One region of the Serratia aquatilis genome, then DNA from elsewhere that is predicted to be linked to it. Evidence: riboswitches for the same ligand, from Rfam matches in the RefSeq annotation. Region 1 holds a riboswitch; each other region holds the start of a gene.
The links. A riboswitch is a leader RNA that binds a small molecule or an ion and turns the genes downstream of it on or off. The one in region 1 is predicted to bind thiamine pyrophosphate.
Positions count from the first base shown of each region.

Region 2: another riboswitch for thiamine pyrophosphate. It lies ahead of thiC (phosphomethylpyrimidine synthase ThiC); the one in region 1 lies ahead of thiB (thiamine ABC transporter substrate binding subunit).
Region 3: another riboswitch for thiamine pyrophosphate. It lies ahead of thiM (hydroxyethylthiazole kinase); the one in region 1 lies ahead of thiB (thiamine ABC transporter substrate binding subunit).

Region 1 is NZ_CP173186.1:4,322,103-4,326,899, reverse strand. Features, by position in the region: gene ilvB (acetolactate synthase large subunit) at 1-282, opposite strand, end outside; gene ivbL (ilvB operon leader peptide IvbL) at 393-476, opposite strand; gene thiQ (thiamine ABC transporter ATP-binding protein ThiQ) at 596-1,300, opposite strand; gene thiP (thiamine/thiamine pyrophosphate ABC transporter permease ThiP) at 1,287-2,894, opposite strand; gene thiB (thiamine ABC transporter substrate binding subunit) at 2,870-3,856, opposite strand; TPP riboswitch at 3,914-4,044, opposite strand; gene sgrR (HTH-type transcriptional regulator SgrR) at 4,082-4,797, opposite strand, start outside.
Region 2 is NZ_CP173186.1:390,931-395,727, forward strand. Features, by position in the region: gene SAQUA_RS01735 (ThiF family adenylyltransferase) at 1-211, opposite strand, end outside; gene thiE (thiamine phosphate synthase) at 201-854, opposite strand; gene thiC (phosphomethylpyrimidine synthase ThiC) at 847-2,790, opposite strand; TPP riboswitch at 3,012-3,134, opposite strand; gene rsd (sigma D regulator) at 3,355-3,870, opposite strand; gene nudC (NAD(+) diphosphatase) at 3,968-4,735, shown strand; gene hemE (uroporphyrinogen decarboxylase) at 4,772-4,797, shown strand, end outside.
Region 3 is NZ_CP173186.1:1,627,432-1,632,228, forward strand. Features, by position in the region: gene SAQUA_RS07330 (AAA family ATPase) at 1-388, shown strand, start outside; gene SAQUA_RS07335 (YiiX family permuted papain-like enzyme) at 529-1,158, opposite strand; TPP riboswitch at 1,393-1,487, shown strand; gene thiM (hydroxyethylthiazole kinase) at 1,524-2,318, shown strand; gene thiD (bifunctional hydroxymethylpyrimidine kinase/phosphomethylpyrimidine kinase) at 2,315-3,115, shown strand; gene SAQUA_RS07350 (LysR family transcriptional regulator) at 3,186-4,112, opposite strand; gene SAQUA_RS07355 (4-oxalomesaconate tautomerase) at 4,280-4,797, shown strand, end outside.

The DNA of each region.
Region 1 (4,797 bases):
CGCGGTGACCAGGTTGGTGGCTCCCGGGCCGCTGGAGGCGATGCACACCGCGGCTTTGCCGTTGGTACGGGCCATGCCCTGTGCCATAAAACCAGCGCCTTGCTCATGGCGGGCCAGTACGTGTTTAATGGTGCGGCTTTGGCTCAGTGCGTCGTATAGCGGTAACGCGGCACCGCCGGGAATACCGGCAATGGTGGTAATACCTTGGCGCTCCAGCAGATGAATGATCAACTGCGCACCGGTAAAGCGTTGGCCTTGTTGAGGCGTGCCCGAAATTGCCATGTTCCTATCCTTGTTCAAGGCCGGTCACATTACTGGGCAGGGGACTAAAACAAGAAACCCCGCCCGGTTTGCGCCGGCGGGGTTTGGGAATCGATACGTTGATTCGGACCCTACGGCGCACTGCCGACGACCACCACCACACGTACGACGACCGCCGCGGCTGGTAGCGCGGTAATTAGTAGGGTCGAGGTCAACGAGGATGCGATCACAGGGAAACCTTATCATCAGTAGTAAAAAACAGGATTTTATAAAACCACAGGTGCAAAATTCGCACAACAGGTTTCTTGGTTTAGCATAAAAAACGCGTGGCAGATCACTGTTTATGCTTGATACCCAATACGCGCGCTTCTGGCGTAGTGCCATCCATCAATGCCTGGGTGGGGCCGTCATAGTAAATGCGGCCATCAACTACCAGTAAGGTTCGTGGCGCGAGGCGAGCGGCATCTTCAAGATTGTGCGATACCATCAGCAACGTGAGCTGACGTTGGCGGCACACGTCTTCGAGTAACAGTAACATTTCGCTGCGCAGGGCAGGATCAAGGGCAGAGAAAGGCTCGTCCAGTAACAGAATTGGCTGCTGGCGGATCAGGCAACGCGCTAGCGCGGCGCGCTGTCGCTGCCCACCGGAAAGCTGGGAAGGTAAACGTTGCAGATGTTCTTCCAACCCGACCTGGTGGGCAATCTGCGCCAGCTGTTTCTTTTGTTCTGTATTCAATTTCAAGCCAGGATCCATCCCCAGCCCGATATTCTGCATCACTGTCAGGTGAGCAAACAGGTTGTTTTCTTGAAATAGCATCGAAACCGGGCGCTTGGCTGGAGACGTGTTGGTGTGATCGTTGCCATCCAGTAACAACCTGCCGCTCGCGGGCGTCAGAAAACCGGCAATCAGGCTGAGCAGGGTACTTTTACCCGCTCCGCTAGGACCCAGTATCGCAACATGTTCTCCAGGCCGTATGCGCAGGTCAAAGCGCATCGGCAGGTGATCGTATAGGTAAGTCAGTTTTTCAAGTATCAGCATGGCGGCCCGGTAAACGTTCAATCAGGGTAAACAGCAGGAAACAGAGTAACAGGAGCAGCAATGCGGTAACGGCACCGTCATTGTTGCGGTAAGCCCCAATCTGTTGATAGAGATAAAAGGGGAGAGTTCTGAACTGCTCGTTACCAAACAAGGCGACTACGCCGAAATCACCAATCGATAGCACACAGGCAAAGGCTAATGCTTGCGCCAGTGGTCGTTTCAGCGCTTTCAGCTCGATCCAGCGTAATCGCCGGTAGCCACGGATATCCAGCGATAAGCACAGGGGGTTGTAGCGCTCGGCCAAATCGCGCATCGGGTTTTCCAACAGTTTCAATGCGTAGGGTATGGCCATCAACGCGTTGGTGAGGATCACCAGCGAATAGGGTGACTGCGGCAGCCCGGTGGTGTCGTTAAGCAACAGGAAGAAACCGGTCGCCAGCACGATACCCGGCATCGCCAGGATCACCATGCCACTCAGTTCCAACGATTGCCCCCAGGCGTTTTTTTGCCGCAGTTTCAGTTCCCTGCTGCTCCATAACAGCATCATAGTCAATAGGATACACAGCAAGCCTGCGCAGACCGCAATGCGTAACGAAATGAACAGCGCCTGCCACAGGGCTTGCTGTTGCAGCACAGTAACCAGGGTTTGGTTGGCTCCATCGATGATGATGGCTAGCAGCGGAGGTAACAGTAGCAATAGCGCTGCGGCTATTAGCAGCATGTCACAACCACGTTGCCAGAAGTTGTCCTGGGGATTGCGCCAGTGCTGGGCGTGGGTATAGCCGACAGGGAGTGCCTGGCTCAAACGTTGGCTAAGCACCACCAGCCCCAAACAACAGCCCAGTTGGATCAATGCCAGTAGCGCCCCCCGGCTGAGATCGTAGTCGTAACTCAATGCCTGATAGATAGCTAACTCAATCGTCGTGGCTCGTGGCCCGCCCCCCAATGAAAGCACGGTAGCGAAACTGGCAAAACAGAGCATGAAAACCAATGCGCCACTGGGCAGGATCTGGCGGCGCAGTGCTGGCCACTCCACAAAACGGAACTGTTGCCAATCGTTCATTCCCAATTGCGCCGCCAGTTGGCGTTGTTCGGTAGGAATGTTCTCCAACGTTTGCAATAACAAACGGGTGGCCAGCGGCAGGTTAAAGAATAAATGGGCTAGCAGAATACCTTGCAGACCATAAGGAGAGAAACTGTAGTTAACGCCTAACCAGCCGCAGAGCGTTGCCAGCCAACCTTGTTTACCATAAACACTGAGTATGCCAAATACCGCTACCAGAACGGGGAGCACCAATGTCATGGCGCACAGGCGCAACAGCAAATCGCGGCCGGGGAAACGCCGACGATAAAGTGCTCTTGCAAGCCAGATGGCGGGAAAAACAGAAATCAAGGCAGACAGGAACGCCTGCCAGAAGGTAAATCGCACCACGTGCCACAAATAAGCGTCTTGCCACAGGCTATGCCAATCGATGCCTGGGGCATGCCGCCATAGTGAACCCATGGCGGCCACAGCGATAATGCCGATCAGGCTGGCGGCAATCAGCCCTGGCCAGAGCCATGAAGGGATCAGTGGCTGACGGCGGTTTGCCATGCCCGTACCCAGTTGCTACGTTGCTGCGCGACTTCTTCTGAACTGAATTCTAATGCTTTTTGCGGCTGAGTTAATTGTTCGAAGCCAGCAGGCAGCGGCATTTTGATTACCGGATACATCCAACTACCGGTGGGAATAGTGTTCTGGAAGGCCGGTGAAACCATAAACTCCATGAAACGCTCTGCCAGTTCAGGCTGCTTGCTGGTCTTTAGCTTTCCTGCCACTTCAACCTGCAAATAGTGCCCTTCACTGAAATTCGCCGACTTATAGTTGTCTTTTTTCTCTTCTATCAGGTGGTAGGCGGGGGAGGTGGTATAGCTCAGCACCATGTCACCTTCACCTTTCAGGAATAGGCTGTAAGCATCGCTCCATCCTTTGGTCACGGTAACGGTTTTTTTCGCCAGTTTTTGCCAGGCAAGCGGTGCTTGATCACCATACACTTTCTGCACCCAGAGCAGCAGGCCAAGCCCAGGCGTACTGGTGCGCGGATCCTGATAGATGATCTTCCAGGGCTGATCGCTATCGACCAGCTCCTTCAGGCTTTTCGGCGGGTTTTTCAGTTTGTCCTGGTTATAGACGAAGGCAAAGTAGCCATAGTCAAAGGGCACAAAAGTTTTGTTCTGCCAGCCACCCGGTATAGTGAGCTTACTGGTATCGATGTTACTTTCAGCGAATAGGTCGGTTTGTTGTGCGGCATGTAGCAGGTTATTGTCCAGCCCAAGAACCACGTCGGCTGGGCTGTTTTTGCCTTCCATTCTCAGGCGGTTGAGTAACGAAACGCCATCTTCCAATGCAACGAATTTCAATTCACAGTCGCATTCAGCCTCGAAGGCTTTCTTCACCGCGGCACCAGGGCCCCAGTCGGCGGCGAAAGCATCATAGGTATAGACAGTCAGCGTTGGTTTTGCCAGGACTGGCATGGCGGCTAGTAGTAATAGACAGGACAGGTATTTTTTGACCACTTTGCACTCCTGAAGAATAAGGGGCAAAGGTATCTGAGGGCATGTGTAAAAGATAATCAACTTGCCATGCTCAAATCCCTCCGCCGGTATTGACCGGATCAGGTTCGACGGGTGTGTTCTCAGCGGAAAAACAGGATCCGTTTGGTCTTATACCAAGATCGTTGCTTTCCGCACCCCGTTGAGACGCTGGCATTATAAAGGCTAAGTTGTGCTAATCATAGGCGATTATGTTTCAGGTGGTATCAACCAGGCAGATTTGAAATCAAACCAGCCGAGGGTGTTCATTCGAACTCCGCGCATACTGCGTTGACCGTGCAGTTGTAACCAGTGATGAAACAATGGGTGTAACTGATGACAACTGACCAGACGTTGACAAAACTCTGCCATCGGCAGGCGATTTTCCCGCCACAGCGCAGCATCCTGCGTAATATCCTCACTCAGGCAGTGCTGGATCAGCGGTAATTCATACAGTGTGGCAAACAGCGAAAACTCCAGTGGCAGCGTGAAATTAGCGCTACCAAGCCACAAATCGCTTTTCGCCTCACCTTTGTGCCAGGCATCATAGCTAATGATTTGCACGTTAAGCTTGATACCGTGTTCGGCCAAAAGGGAGCCCATGGCTTGCTGGATCGCATGGAACTCGGAGTGCTCGCTGAAAAACGTCAGCGTAAGTTCGCTCAAACCTACGGGTTTGGGCTGCTGCCCTAATGCACGGTTATGCAGCCAGCGTGGAAGAATGCCGTAAGCCGGTGCCCAGTAGCGCTGATATAGCGGGCCAGCATGGCTCAACAGTGCTATCGGATTGATCAGTTCGCATAGCCAACTGCGGATCTCTGGAGCTGCCGCCAGCGTTGAGCGTTGATCAAACAACAGGAAATAGCAGCCTTCTTCCAGGCGGCTTTCCAACTCATTTTTGCCGGTATCGTCCCCCTGCAATTGTA
Region 2 (4,797 bases), 1.5 Mb from region 1:
GCTGCAAGTTAGTAATGTGCAACTTGTCATCATCGGCCAACAGTAAAGTGCCAACCCCAGCGGCGGCAAGGTACAGCGCGGCTGGGGAGCCTAATCCACCCAAACCGACGATGAGCACCGTCGCGTGCTTCAGCTTGTGTTGCCCTTCGGGACCTACCTCTTCGAGCAACAGTTGGCGGCTGTAACGCAGAAACTCTTGGTCACTCAGCATTGCTCGGCTCCTTGCCTTCGATCAGTTGCAACAATTGCGCGGTGGCCGCACGCCAGTCGGGTGCCATGGTGATGGCACTGACCACGGCGACGCTGCCGACGCCGCAAGCCAGCACGGCTGGCACACGGTCGATACTAATGCCGCCAATGGCTACCGTCGGGTGATCCTGCAATCCGGCGAGGTGGCGTTTGAGTTCGGCTAGCCCTTGGGGGGCTGACGGCATCTCTTTGGTTTGCGTCGGGAAAATATGCCCTAGCGCAATATAGGAGGGTTTTACGGCGATAGCTCTAGCTAGCTCAGCGTCATCATGGGTAGAAACGCCTAGCCGTAATCCTGCTCGGTGGATTGCAACCAGGTCGGCAGTATCCAAATCCTCCTGCCCCAAGTGCACACCATAGGCTTGATGCTTGATCGCCAACCGCCAGTAGTCATTGATAAACAGCCGAGCCTGGTAACGTTTGCCTAAAGCGATGGCTGCGGCAACATCTGCCTCTACCTGTTGATCTGCCTGATCCTTGATGCGTAACTGAATTGTGGTAACGCCCGCATCCAGCAGGCGGGCGATCCATTCAACACTCTGAACAACCGGGTATAAGCCCAGCTTGTGCGGTGTAGCGGGGAAGGGGGTGATAATTTCAGTCATTATTAACCTCCTCCTGCAGATTGGACGCACTATGGTAAAGTTCGCTGCCACGCGAGCGAAACTCGACAGACATTTTCTCCATGCCGCTCAACTGGATCTCTACTGTGTTGGCCGCCGTCTGTGCCGCAGCATAGTCACGGACTTCCTGCGAGATTTTCATCGAACAGAATTTTGGCCCGCACATTGAGCAGAAATGAGCAACCTTGCCTGATTCCTGCGGTAGTGTTTCATCGTGGTAAGCGCGGGCGGTTAGAGGGTCCAGAGCCAGGTTGAACTGATCTTCCCAGCGGAATTCAAAGCGCGCCTTGGACATAGCGTTATCACGGATCTGTGCACCGGGATGGCCCTTTGCCAAATCGGCCGCATGAGCGGCTATCTTGTAGGTAATCAACCCCTGCTTCACATCTTCTTTGTTCGGCAAACCCAAATGTTCTTTCGGTGTCACATAGCAAAGCATCGCACAGCCAAACCAACCGATCATTGCGGCACCGATGCCAGAGGTGAAATGGTCATAACCCGGTGCAATATCGGTGGTCAAAGGGCCCAGCGTATAGAATGGTGCTTCGTGGCAATGCTCCAGCTCTTCGCTCATATTGCGGTGGATCATATGCATAGGTATATGCCCAGGGCCTTCGATCATCACCTGTACATCATATTCCCAGGCTATTTGGGTCAATTCGCCCAAGGTACGTAATTCGGCAAATTGCGCTTCATCATTGGCATCCTGAATAGAGCCAGGACGCAACCCATCACCGAGCGACAGTGCAACATCGTAAGCAGCGCAAATTTCGCAGATCTCACGGAAATGTTGATAGAGGAAGTTTTCCTGGTGATGTGATAGGCACCATTTTGCCATGATTGAACCGCCCCGTGACACGATGCCGGTCAGACGTTTGGCGGTCATCGGCACATAACGCAGCAGCACCCCTGCATGGATAGTGAAATAATCCACGCCTTGCTCGGCCTGTTCCAACAGGGTATCGCGGAACATTTCCCAGGTTAGGTTTTCTGCCACACCGTTCACTTTTTCCAGCGCCTGATAGATGGGCACCGTGCCAATCGGCACCGGGCTGTTACGCAGGATCCACTCGCGCGTTTCATGGATATAACGGCCAGTGGAGAGGTCCATCACCGTGTCTGCGCCCCAGCGAGTCGACCACACCAACTTTTCCACTTCTTCTTCAATCGAGGAGCTAACCGCTGAGTTGCCGATATTGGCATTCACCTTGACCAGGAAATTGCGGCCAATAATCATCGGCTCAGATTCTGGGTGGTTAATATTGGCGGGGATGATGGCACGGCCAGCCGCCACTTCCTGGCGTACAAATTCCGGCGTGATATTTTCAGGCAGGTTGGCTCCCCAGTTTTGACCTGGGTGCTGCTGGCGCAGAACCTCACTGCGAACGCGTTCACGGCCCATATTTTCGCGGATGGCGATGAATTCCATCTCCGGCGTAATAATACCGGCACGTGCGTAGTGCAATTGTGTTACGCATTTACCCGCCAGGGCTTTACACGGCTGCGGCAGGTGTTCAAAACGCAGATGATCCAGTCCCTCATCCGCCAGCCGCTGTTGAGTGAAACCAGAACTGACGTCGGCTAACGTTTGCGTATCCGCACGTTCAGCGATCCAGCCCGCACGTATCTTTTTCAGGCCCCGGTGAACATCCAGCGTTTCTTGCCGGTCGCCATAAGGACCTGCGGTGTCATATACCGGAATGGCCTCATTCTGTTCATATTGCGGGTTATCTTTACTGCCGCCGATCAGCGTCGGACTGAGTTGAATTTCCCGCATTGGGACCTGAATGTCGCTTCGAGAGCCAGAAAGATAAATACGATGGGAGTTGGGGAAGGTCACACCTTGCAGAGAAGCAATGAAAGACTGCGCTTCATCACGTCGTTGTTTACGGACACGGGTTTTATTTACATTAGACATAGCAAATTCCTATCAGTGTGGTGATGTTCGGAAAATTGCTTGTCTGGAGCTCGGAGGGAGTAATGGTGGTAGCCTAAGGCAGGTCTGTTGCCAGTGGCGGCATACCCTAAATAATTGGCGTTGCAGGAAGGCGGCAACGCAGCGAGCCCCGGGAGCGTACAGATAGTACGTGACTGGGTGAGCGAGGAAAGCCAACGCACCTGCAACGTCAAGCATGACGGGTATGGATTACTCTTGTTTCCTTCGCGGGTCTTAACCCGATCAGGTTCCGCGGATCCCGAATTAACGGTCTCAGCCTGGCCGATTTAATGGAAAATCAACGCTAGGCACTCCGACAAGAGCACCCAGTATATACACGTCGCCCTTCAAGTTATAGGGGGGTTGGCTGCCTTTACTCACCTCAGTCACTTGGTTTACCAAGCGCCTGGGGAATCTCTCGGTTGCCGCCTACCTGCAACTCGAAGTAACTTGGGTATAGAAGGGAGAATAAAAACTACAAGCTTGCCCCTCATCTTTCACTCTGCAGCCGTGTTGCGGTGTGAAAAATGAGGGGCAAGGCTTAAATCAGGCTGGATGTTGCACCGTTCCTGTATTGGCTGCGTCGGGATTACCCTGTTGCCAGGTTTCCGCTGCTAGCTGAATTAACTGGTCTTCCAGTGCAAAACGTGAAGCCAACACCTCGCCGACTTCTGACAAGGCTTGATTGAGTTCCTGCCGCATATTTTTATCGAACTCAATTTCACTAAAGCGATCGTGAAACGCCATGACGCTTTCGGTATTAGCCTGTAACTTGGGGTAGAACTTGGTGGTCAGGGCCATTTTAGGGCTGGTAGAACCTTCCACTTGTTTGATAATTTTGCCATAGATGTGAAAATGCCCGGCAGAGAGATAATCCACCAGATGATAGCAAAAGTTATCCAGCGCTTTTTCATTCAGCGGGGTATGCTTTTCTTTATTGGGTTTGATGCCGACCAATGCGCAATAGGCAATCAGCAACTGTTTGCGTGCTTGTAGCCATTGATCGACTAACTCATTACTGCCACCAACGCGTTGAGTCAGGCTTTCCAGTCGGTTGAGCATAGTTGACTCCGTAAGTAATAGAAAAAAACAGTAAGTTATTAAAATGTAACAAGACCATCCCTAGATTGCCAGTGAAGCAGAGGTTGTGCAACAACATATGGAACTTGCATTAACGGGTAACGAAAATGGCTGGTGGATCATCAGCCATGAAAGCAAAATTTGGTTACCAAATGGTGAACTGCCGTTTGGTTCTTCCGCATCATTTTCACTACAGGGCCAGTTGGCTCGTCAGATTGGCGAATGGGACGGCGCAAAGGTCTGGCTGGTCCGCAAACCAATGCCAAGAGATATGGGATCGGTGAGGCAACTGCTCGATCTCGATCGTGATCTGTTCCAGCTTGCCGGGCGCGGTGTGCAATTGGCGGATTTTTACCGTTCGCACCGGTTTTGCGGTTATTGTGGACATGAAATGCATCTCAGCCGCACTGAGAGCGCTTGCCTGTGTAATAACTGCCGTGAACGTTATTACCCACAGATTGCGCCCTGCGTGATTGTCGCCATTCGTCGCCATGACGAGATCCTGCTGGCGCAACATGTTCGCCATCGTGGCGGGATACATACGGTGCTGGCCGGGTTCGTCGAAGTCGGGGAAACCCTAGAGCAGGCCGTGGCGCGTGAGGTTATGGAAGAGAGCAATATCGCTATCACTAATCTACGTTATGTGACCTCCCAACCTTGGCCGTTTCCTCATTCATTGATGATGGCGTTCATGGCTGATTATCACAGCGGTGAATTGCGTCACGATCCGAAAGAGTTACTTAATGCGGGTTGGTATCGTTATGATCAACTGCCGATGCTGCCGCCGCCGGGTACTGTGGCGCGCCGTCTGATAGAGGACACGGTGGCGCTGTGCCGTGCGGAATAAGGTACAATGGCGGCAGATTATCAAGGGAGCCCAATAATGAATGAGTTGAAGAACGATCGCTA
Region 3 (4,797 bases), 2.7 Mb from region 1:
GCATGCCGCTGGGTGTGAGGTTATCAGCCTGGACAATATTCGCCGCCAACACCGGTTGTCTCCTACCGATAAAAACGCGACCGGCTGGGTGGTGCAACAGGCCAAATTACAGGCTAAGGCGCTGTTACGACGGGGCGAACCTTTTGTCTGGAATGCCACCAATATTACCCGGCAGTTGCGTAGCCAGTTGGTTGAACTGTTTACCGCCTATGGTGCCAGGGTGAAGATTGTTTACTTGGAAGTGCCCTACGCCCAGTGGCAGCGGCAGAATGCCGAACGGGAATACAGCGTACCTGTTGAGGCGATGGCGCGGATGCTGAGTAAATTGGAGATCCCACAGGCGGACGAGGCGCATGAGGTGGAGTTGCGGGTGCAGGACGCCATCTAGCTCCGTGAGTCGTGTTGGTTTTTTGTAATCGATATTTTCCCCTCACCCTTTCCTGAAGGGCGAGGGAGTGTTGTCAGGTGCCAGAGTTAATAGGTAGAGGTCAGTCCCCTATCCCTGTGTATGGGGGACTGACTCTCACATTAATTGGCTATCACCGTGACCAACAGCGGTGATTCAAACATCGCCTTTGGTGAAATAACCGACGCATCCCACGGGATCAGCGTTCCATACCGTTCCCCCAACTTTTGTTTCACGGCAGGCGCGTTAAGATTGAACTCGCGAACTTTTTGCAGCTCACCGATCTTTATCCCCAGTGCCCGATCGTACATCTTCCACACCAGCTCTGAGCAGTACAGCCTTTCATCCGACCAGGAAAACCGTATGTCGTAAGGTTTGTCAGCAAAGTTCTTGGCCTGCTGGCGTATTTTTAGCTGTGCGGATGGCGTCATTATTCGCTCGGCATTTTTCAGGCGTTTAACGACAAACTGTTTTTTTTCCCCACGATCTATCCAGCTTGCCAGGGGGGTGTACTTAACCGTTGCCGCCGCCTCGAAAACGTAGGGCTTACCGTCACGCAGCAGGATGATCCCCATATGGCTGTAACGCGAGCCGGTGGCTTGTTGTATTGCCAGGCTCTGTACCGAACGGGAAGTGTGGAAAATGATATCGCCTTCCTGCACCGTGGGCAGATCCCGCGCCTGGGTGACCAGCCCGGTCATCAAACCAATGGTGAGAAAGAGGATAACCCACAGGCGTTTGCTTAATATCATGATTCAATCCCTCGAAGTAGAAGGACCTTAATCTAAACACCGAGTGTGAAGTGGCGGTGAAGTCCCTGGATAGTTTTTTAAGAATTGTTGATGAGTCGCGACTTCTATACCCGTATTGGTTCGGGGCACTTGTTTTAGCATTCTTGCCTTTCATCCCGATATGAGTTTACAGCACTAGGTTTGGCGATTATCCTGATCGGCGTTGGCTAGTTAACCAACAAAAATTAATGATTTTTCAATGACTCGGGGTGCCGATGCAATCGGCTGAGAAATTACCCGTATTACCTGATCTGGATTATACCAGCGTAGGGAAGTCTCGGTATCTCAACCGGTACCCACCTTCTTGAACGCCGGTTGGGAGCAATATGTTCACTCGACCTGATGTGTTACCCGGCAACCGTGCCGCTGCCTGCTTTAGCCTGTTTAAAAGCCATTCCCCGTTAATTCATTGCCTGACCAATGAAGTAGTACAAGAACTTACCGCCAATGTGCTGCTGGCATTGGGGGCTTCCCCTGCCATGGTGGTGGAGCCCCAGGAGGCCGAGCAGTTCAGCCGTGTGGCCGATGCTTTGCTGATTAATATCGGTACGCTGCATCAGCCACGGGCCGAAGCCATGCTTGCCGCTGTGGAAGCCGCTAATCAGGCGGGAAAGCCCTGGGTGCTGGATCCGGTTGCCGTAGGTGGTCTGGAGTATCGAACTCGCTTTGCACAGCACCTGCTTGCCATGAAGCCAGCGGCAATCCGTGGCAATGCCTCGGAAGTGATGGCCTTGAGTGGCCTGCAAGCCAGCGGCCGTGGCGTGGATAGCCGGGATGATTCGCTGGCGGCATTACCGGCTGCGCGAGCACTGGCGCGCAGCAGCGGGGCGATAGTGGCGGTGACCGGGGCGGTGGATTACGTCACCGATGGTGAACGCGATTGGGCTGTAACCGGCGGCGATCCCCTGATGACGCGTGTGGTTGGAACGGGCTGTGCGCTTTCAGCGGTGGTAACGGCTTTTTGTAGTCTTCCCGGTGAGCGGTTGGACAATGTGGCGACCGCCTGCCGCGTAATGGCACTGTGCGGTGAAAGAGCAACGGCCAGCTGTCATGGCCCTGGCAGCTTTACCGCAGTATTTCTGGATGCGCTTTACCATCTGTGTGCGGAGGAGCTGCAATGAAGCGGATTAATGCCTTAACTATCGCCGGTACTGACCCAAGTGGCGGGGCTGGAATTCAGGCGGACCTGAAAGCCTTCTCTGCCTTGGCTGCTTACGGCACCAGTGTGATCACCGCTTTGGTGGCGCAAAACACCCGTGGTGTGCAGTCGGTATATCATATCGATCCGGCATTTGTTGCTGCCCAACTTGATTCGGTACTCAGTGATGTTCGTATCGACAGCGCCAAGATAGGGATGTTGGCCAATGCCGATATCGTAGGGGTCGTAGCTGAACGGCTGCGTCATTACTCGTTGCCCTATGTGGTATTGGACACGGTAATGTTGGCGAAAAGTGGCGATGCGTTGCTGGCACCGCAAGCGGTGGAATCGATCCGTCACGAACTGTTGCCTCTGGTTTCGATCATTACACCTAACCTGCCGGAGGCTGCCGCTTTGCTCGGCTGCGAGCCGGCAGAAAATGAACGGCAAATGCGCGAGCAGGGGCAGGCACTGTTGGCAATGGGTTGCCAGGCGGTCTTAATGAAAGGGGGGCATCTTAGCGAAGAGGAAAGCCCAGACTGGCTATTCATGGCCGGTATTGAGCAGCGTTTCAGTACGCCTCGTGTGGTGACTCGGCATACACATGGTACCGGTTGTACCTTATCGGCTGCGTTGGCTGCTTTGCGTCCACGCTATGGCTCCTGGGCAGAAACCATAGCGGTAGCCAAGGACTATCTGCAGCATGCCTTACAGCAGGCAGACAGTCTGGAAGTCGGGCAGGGGATCGGCCCGGTGCACCATTTTCATGCCTGGTGGTAACAGATTGCCGATCTACCCAAGGCGGTTGCTCTTAAGGTTGTTTGCCCCGAACAACCTTCAATGGCACCTCCTAGAGGTGGAAGCGCTCAGACCACGGGTGATGTTCTTCCTGATTCCAAAGCGTTAGGAGCAATTCAACAAAACTGTTTGCTGCCGGGGATAACGGTGAATCCCGGCGCTTTACCAATCCTAATGTGCGCCGGATCACCGGTTCTACCAACGGTTTGCTGACCAGGATTGGATGATCGTGTTTTGGCATGGCCAGGCTGGGTAACGCTGCAATCCCTAATCCGGCCTCCACCAACCCCAGCGAGGTGGATAAATGCCGCACCTCATAGAACCATTCAGGCTGCAGGCCTATTTTCAATAACTCGCCTTCAATTAGCAGACGGTTTCCGCTGGAGCGCCGTACACCAATTAACTTATGTTTTAATAGTTCCTGCCAAGATACCAGTTTCTGCTGGCTGAGCGGGTGATCGCGGCGGCAAGCCACCACAAACGGTTCGCTGACCAGCGGGGTGAACTCGATGTTGGCGTTTGTGACGTTGTTCATATTAATACCAAAATCGGCGTCACCGCTTAACACCGTTTCGAGACAATCATAGGCGCTATGCTCAAGTATGCGGATGCTGATGTTTGGATACTTCGCGTTAAAGGTTTTAATAACATCGGGAAGAAAATAGAACGTGGCCGTCGGCACACAAGAAAGAGTGATGGTTCCCGTCTGATAGGTTGCCAACTCCTCAATGTTTAATAATGAGCTTTCAAAAATATCTATAAGATTCTTGGCGTTAGGCAATAGTTTTTCACCTGTTCGCGTCAGGGTCACTTTACGCGTGGTGCGCTCAAATAAGGGTTTCCCCAAGTTCTCTTCCAGTTTTTTAATTCTTCTTGTTAAAGCGGACTGCGTAATGTTCAACATGTGCGCAGCCTTGGTGAAACAACCAGTTTGAGCTATTTTAACAAATGCTTTAATTCCCTGAAGTTCATTTTTCATAAAGCGACGATCCTGTGTTTTATTTGAGCGCTAATTATTTTCTCTGTGTTTATTATCTATGAGTAATTGGAATTAATCCCTCCATTTTTTGCATTAGTCTGTTTTTTAACCTCATGCGATTATGCGCGAAATTTCACAATTGCATAATAAAATAATGAGGGGAAAGAATGCGTAAGATTCCTTGTGTTTTAATGAGAGGGGGCACCTCTAAAGGGGCTTTTATTCTCGCTAAAGACTTGCCTGAAAATATTGAGGAACGCAATGAAATTCTGCTGTCGATAATGGGAGCCGGGCACGAATTGGAAATAGACGGTATTGGGGGTGGTAGTCCGCAAACAAGTAAAGTGGCTATTATCAGTCCTTCAAGTCATCCCGATGCTGATGTCGATTACTTATTTGCCCAGGTGATGGTACAACAACGCCAGGTCGATACTACCCCTAACTGCGGCAATATGCTCTGTGCCGTGGGGCCGTTTGCTATTGAGCAAGGGTTAATCCCAGCTACGGATCCGGTTACCCAAGTACGCATCCGTAACGTGAATACCAATACCTTGGTGGATGCAGAAGTACAGACTCCCGATGGGATTGTAACCTATGACGGTGATACCACCATTGACGGCGTGCCCGGCCATGCGGCACCGGTCGCGCTGACTTTTCTTAATGCCTGCGGTGCCAAAACCGGGCA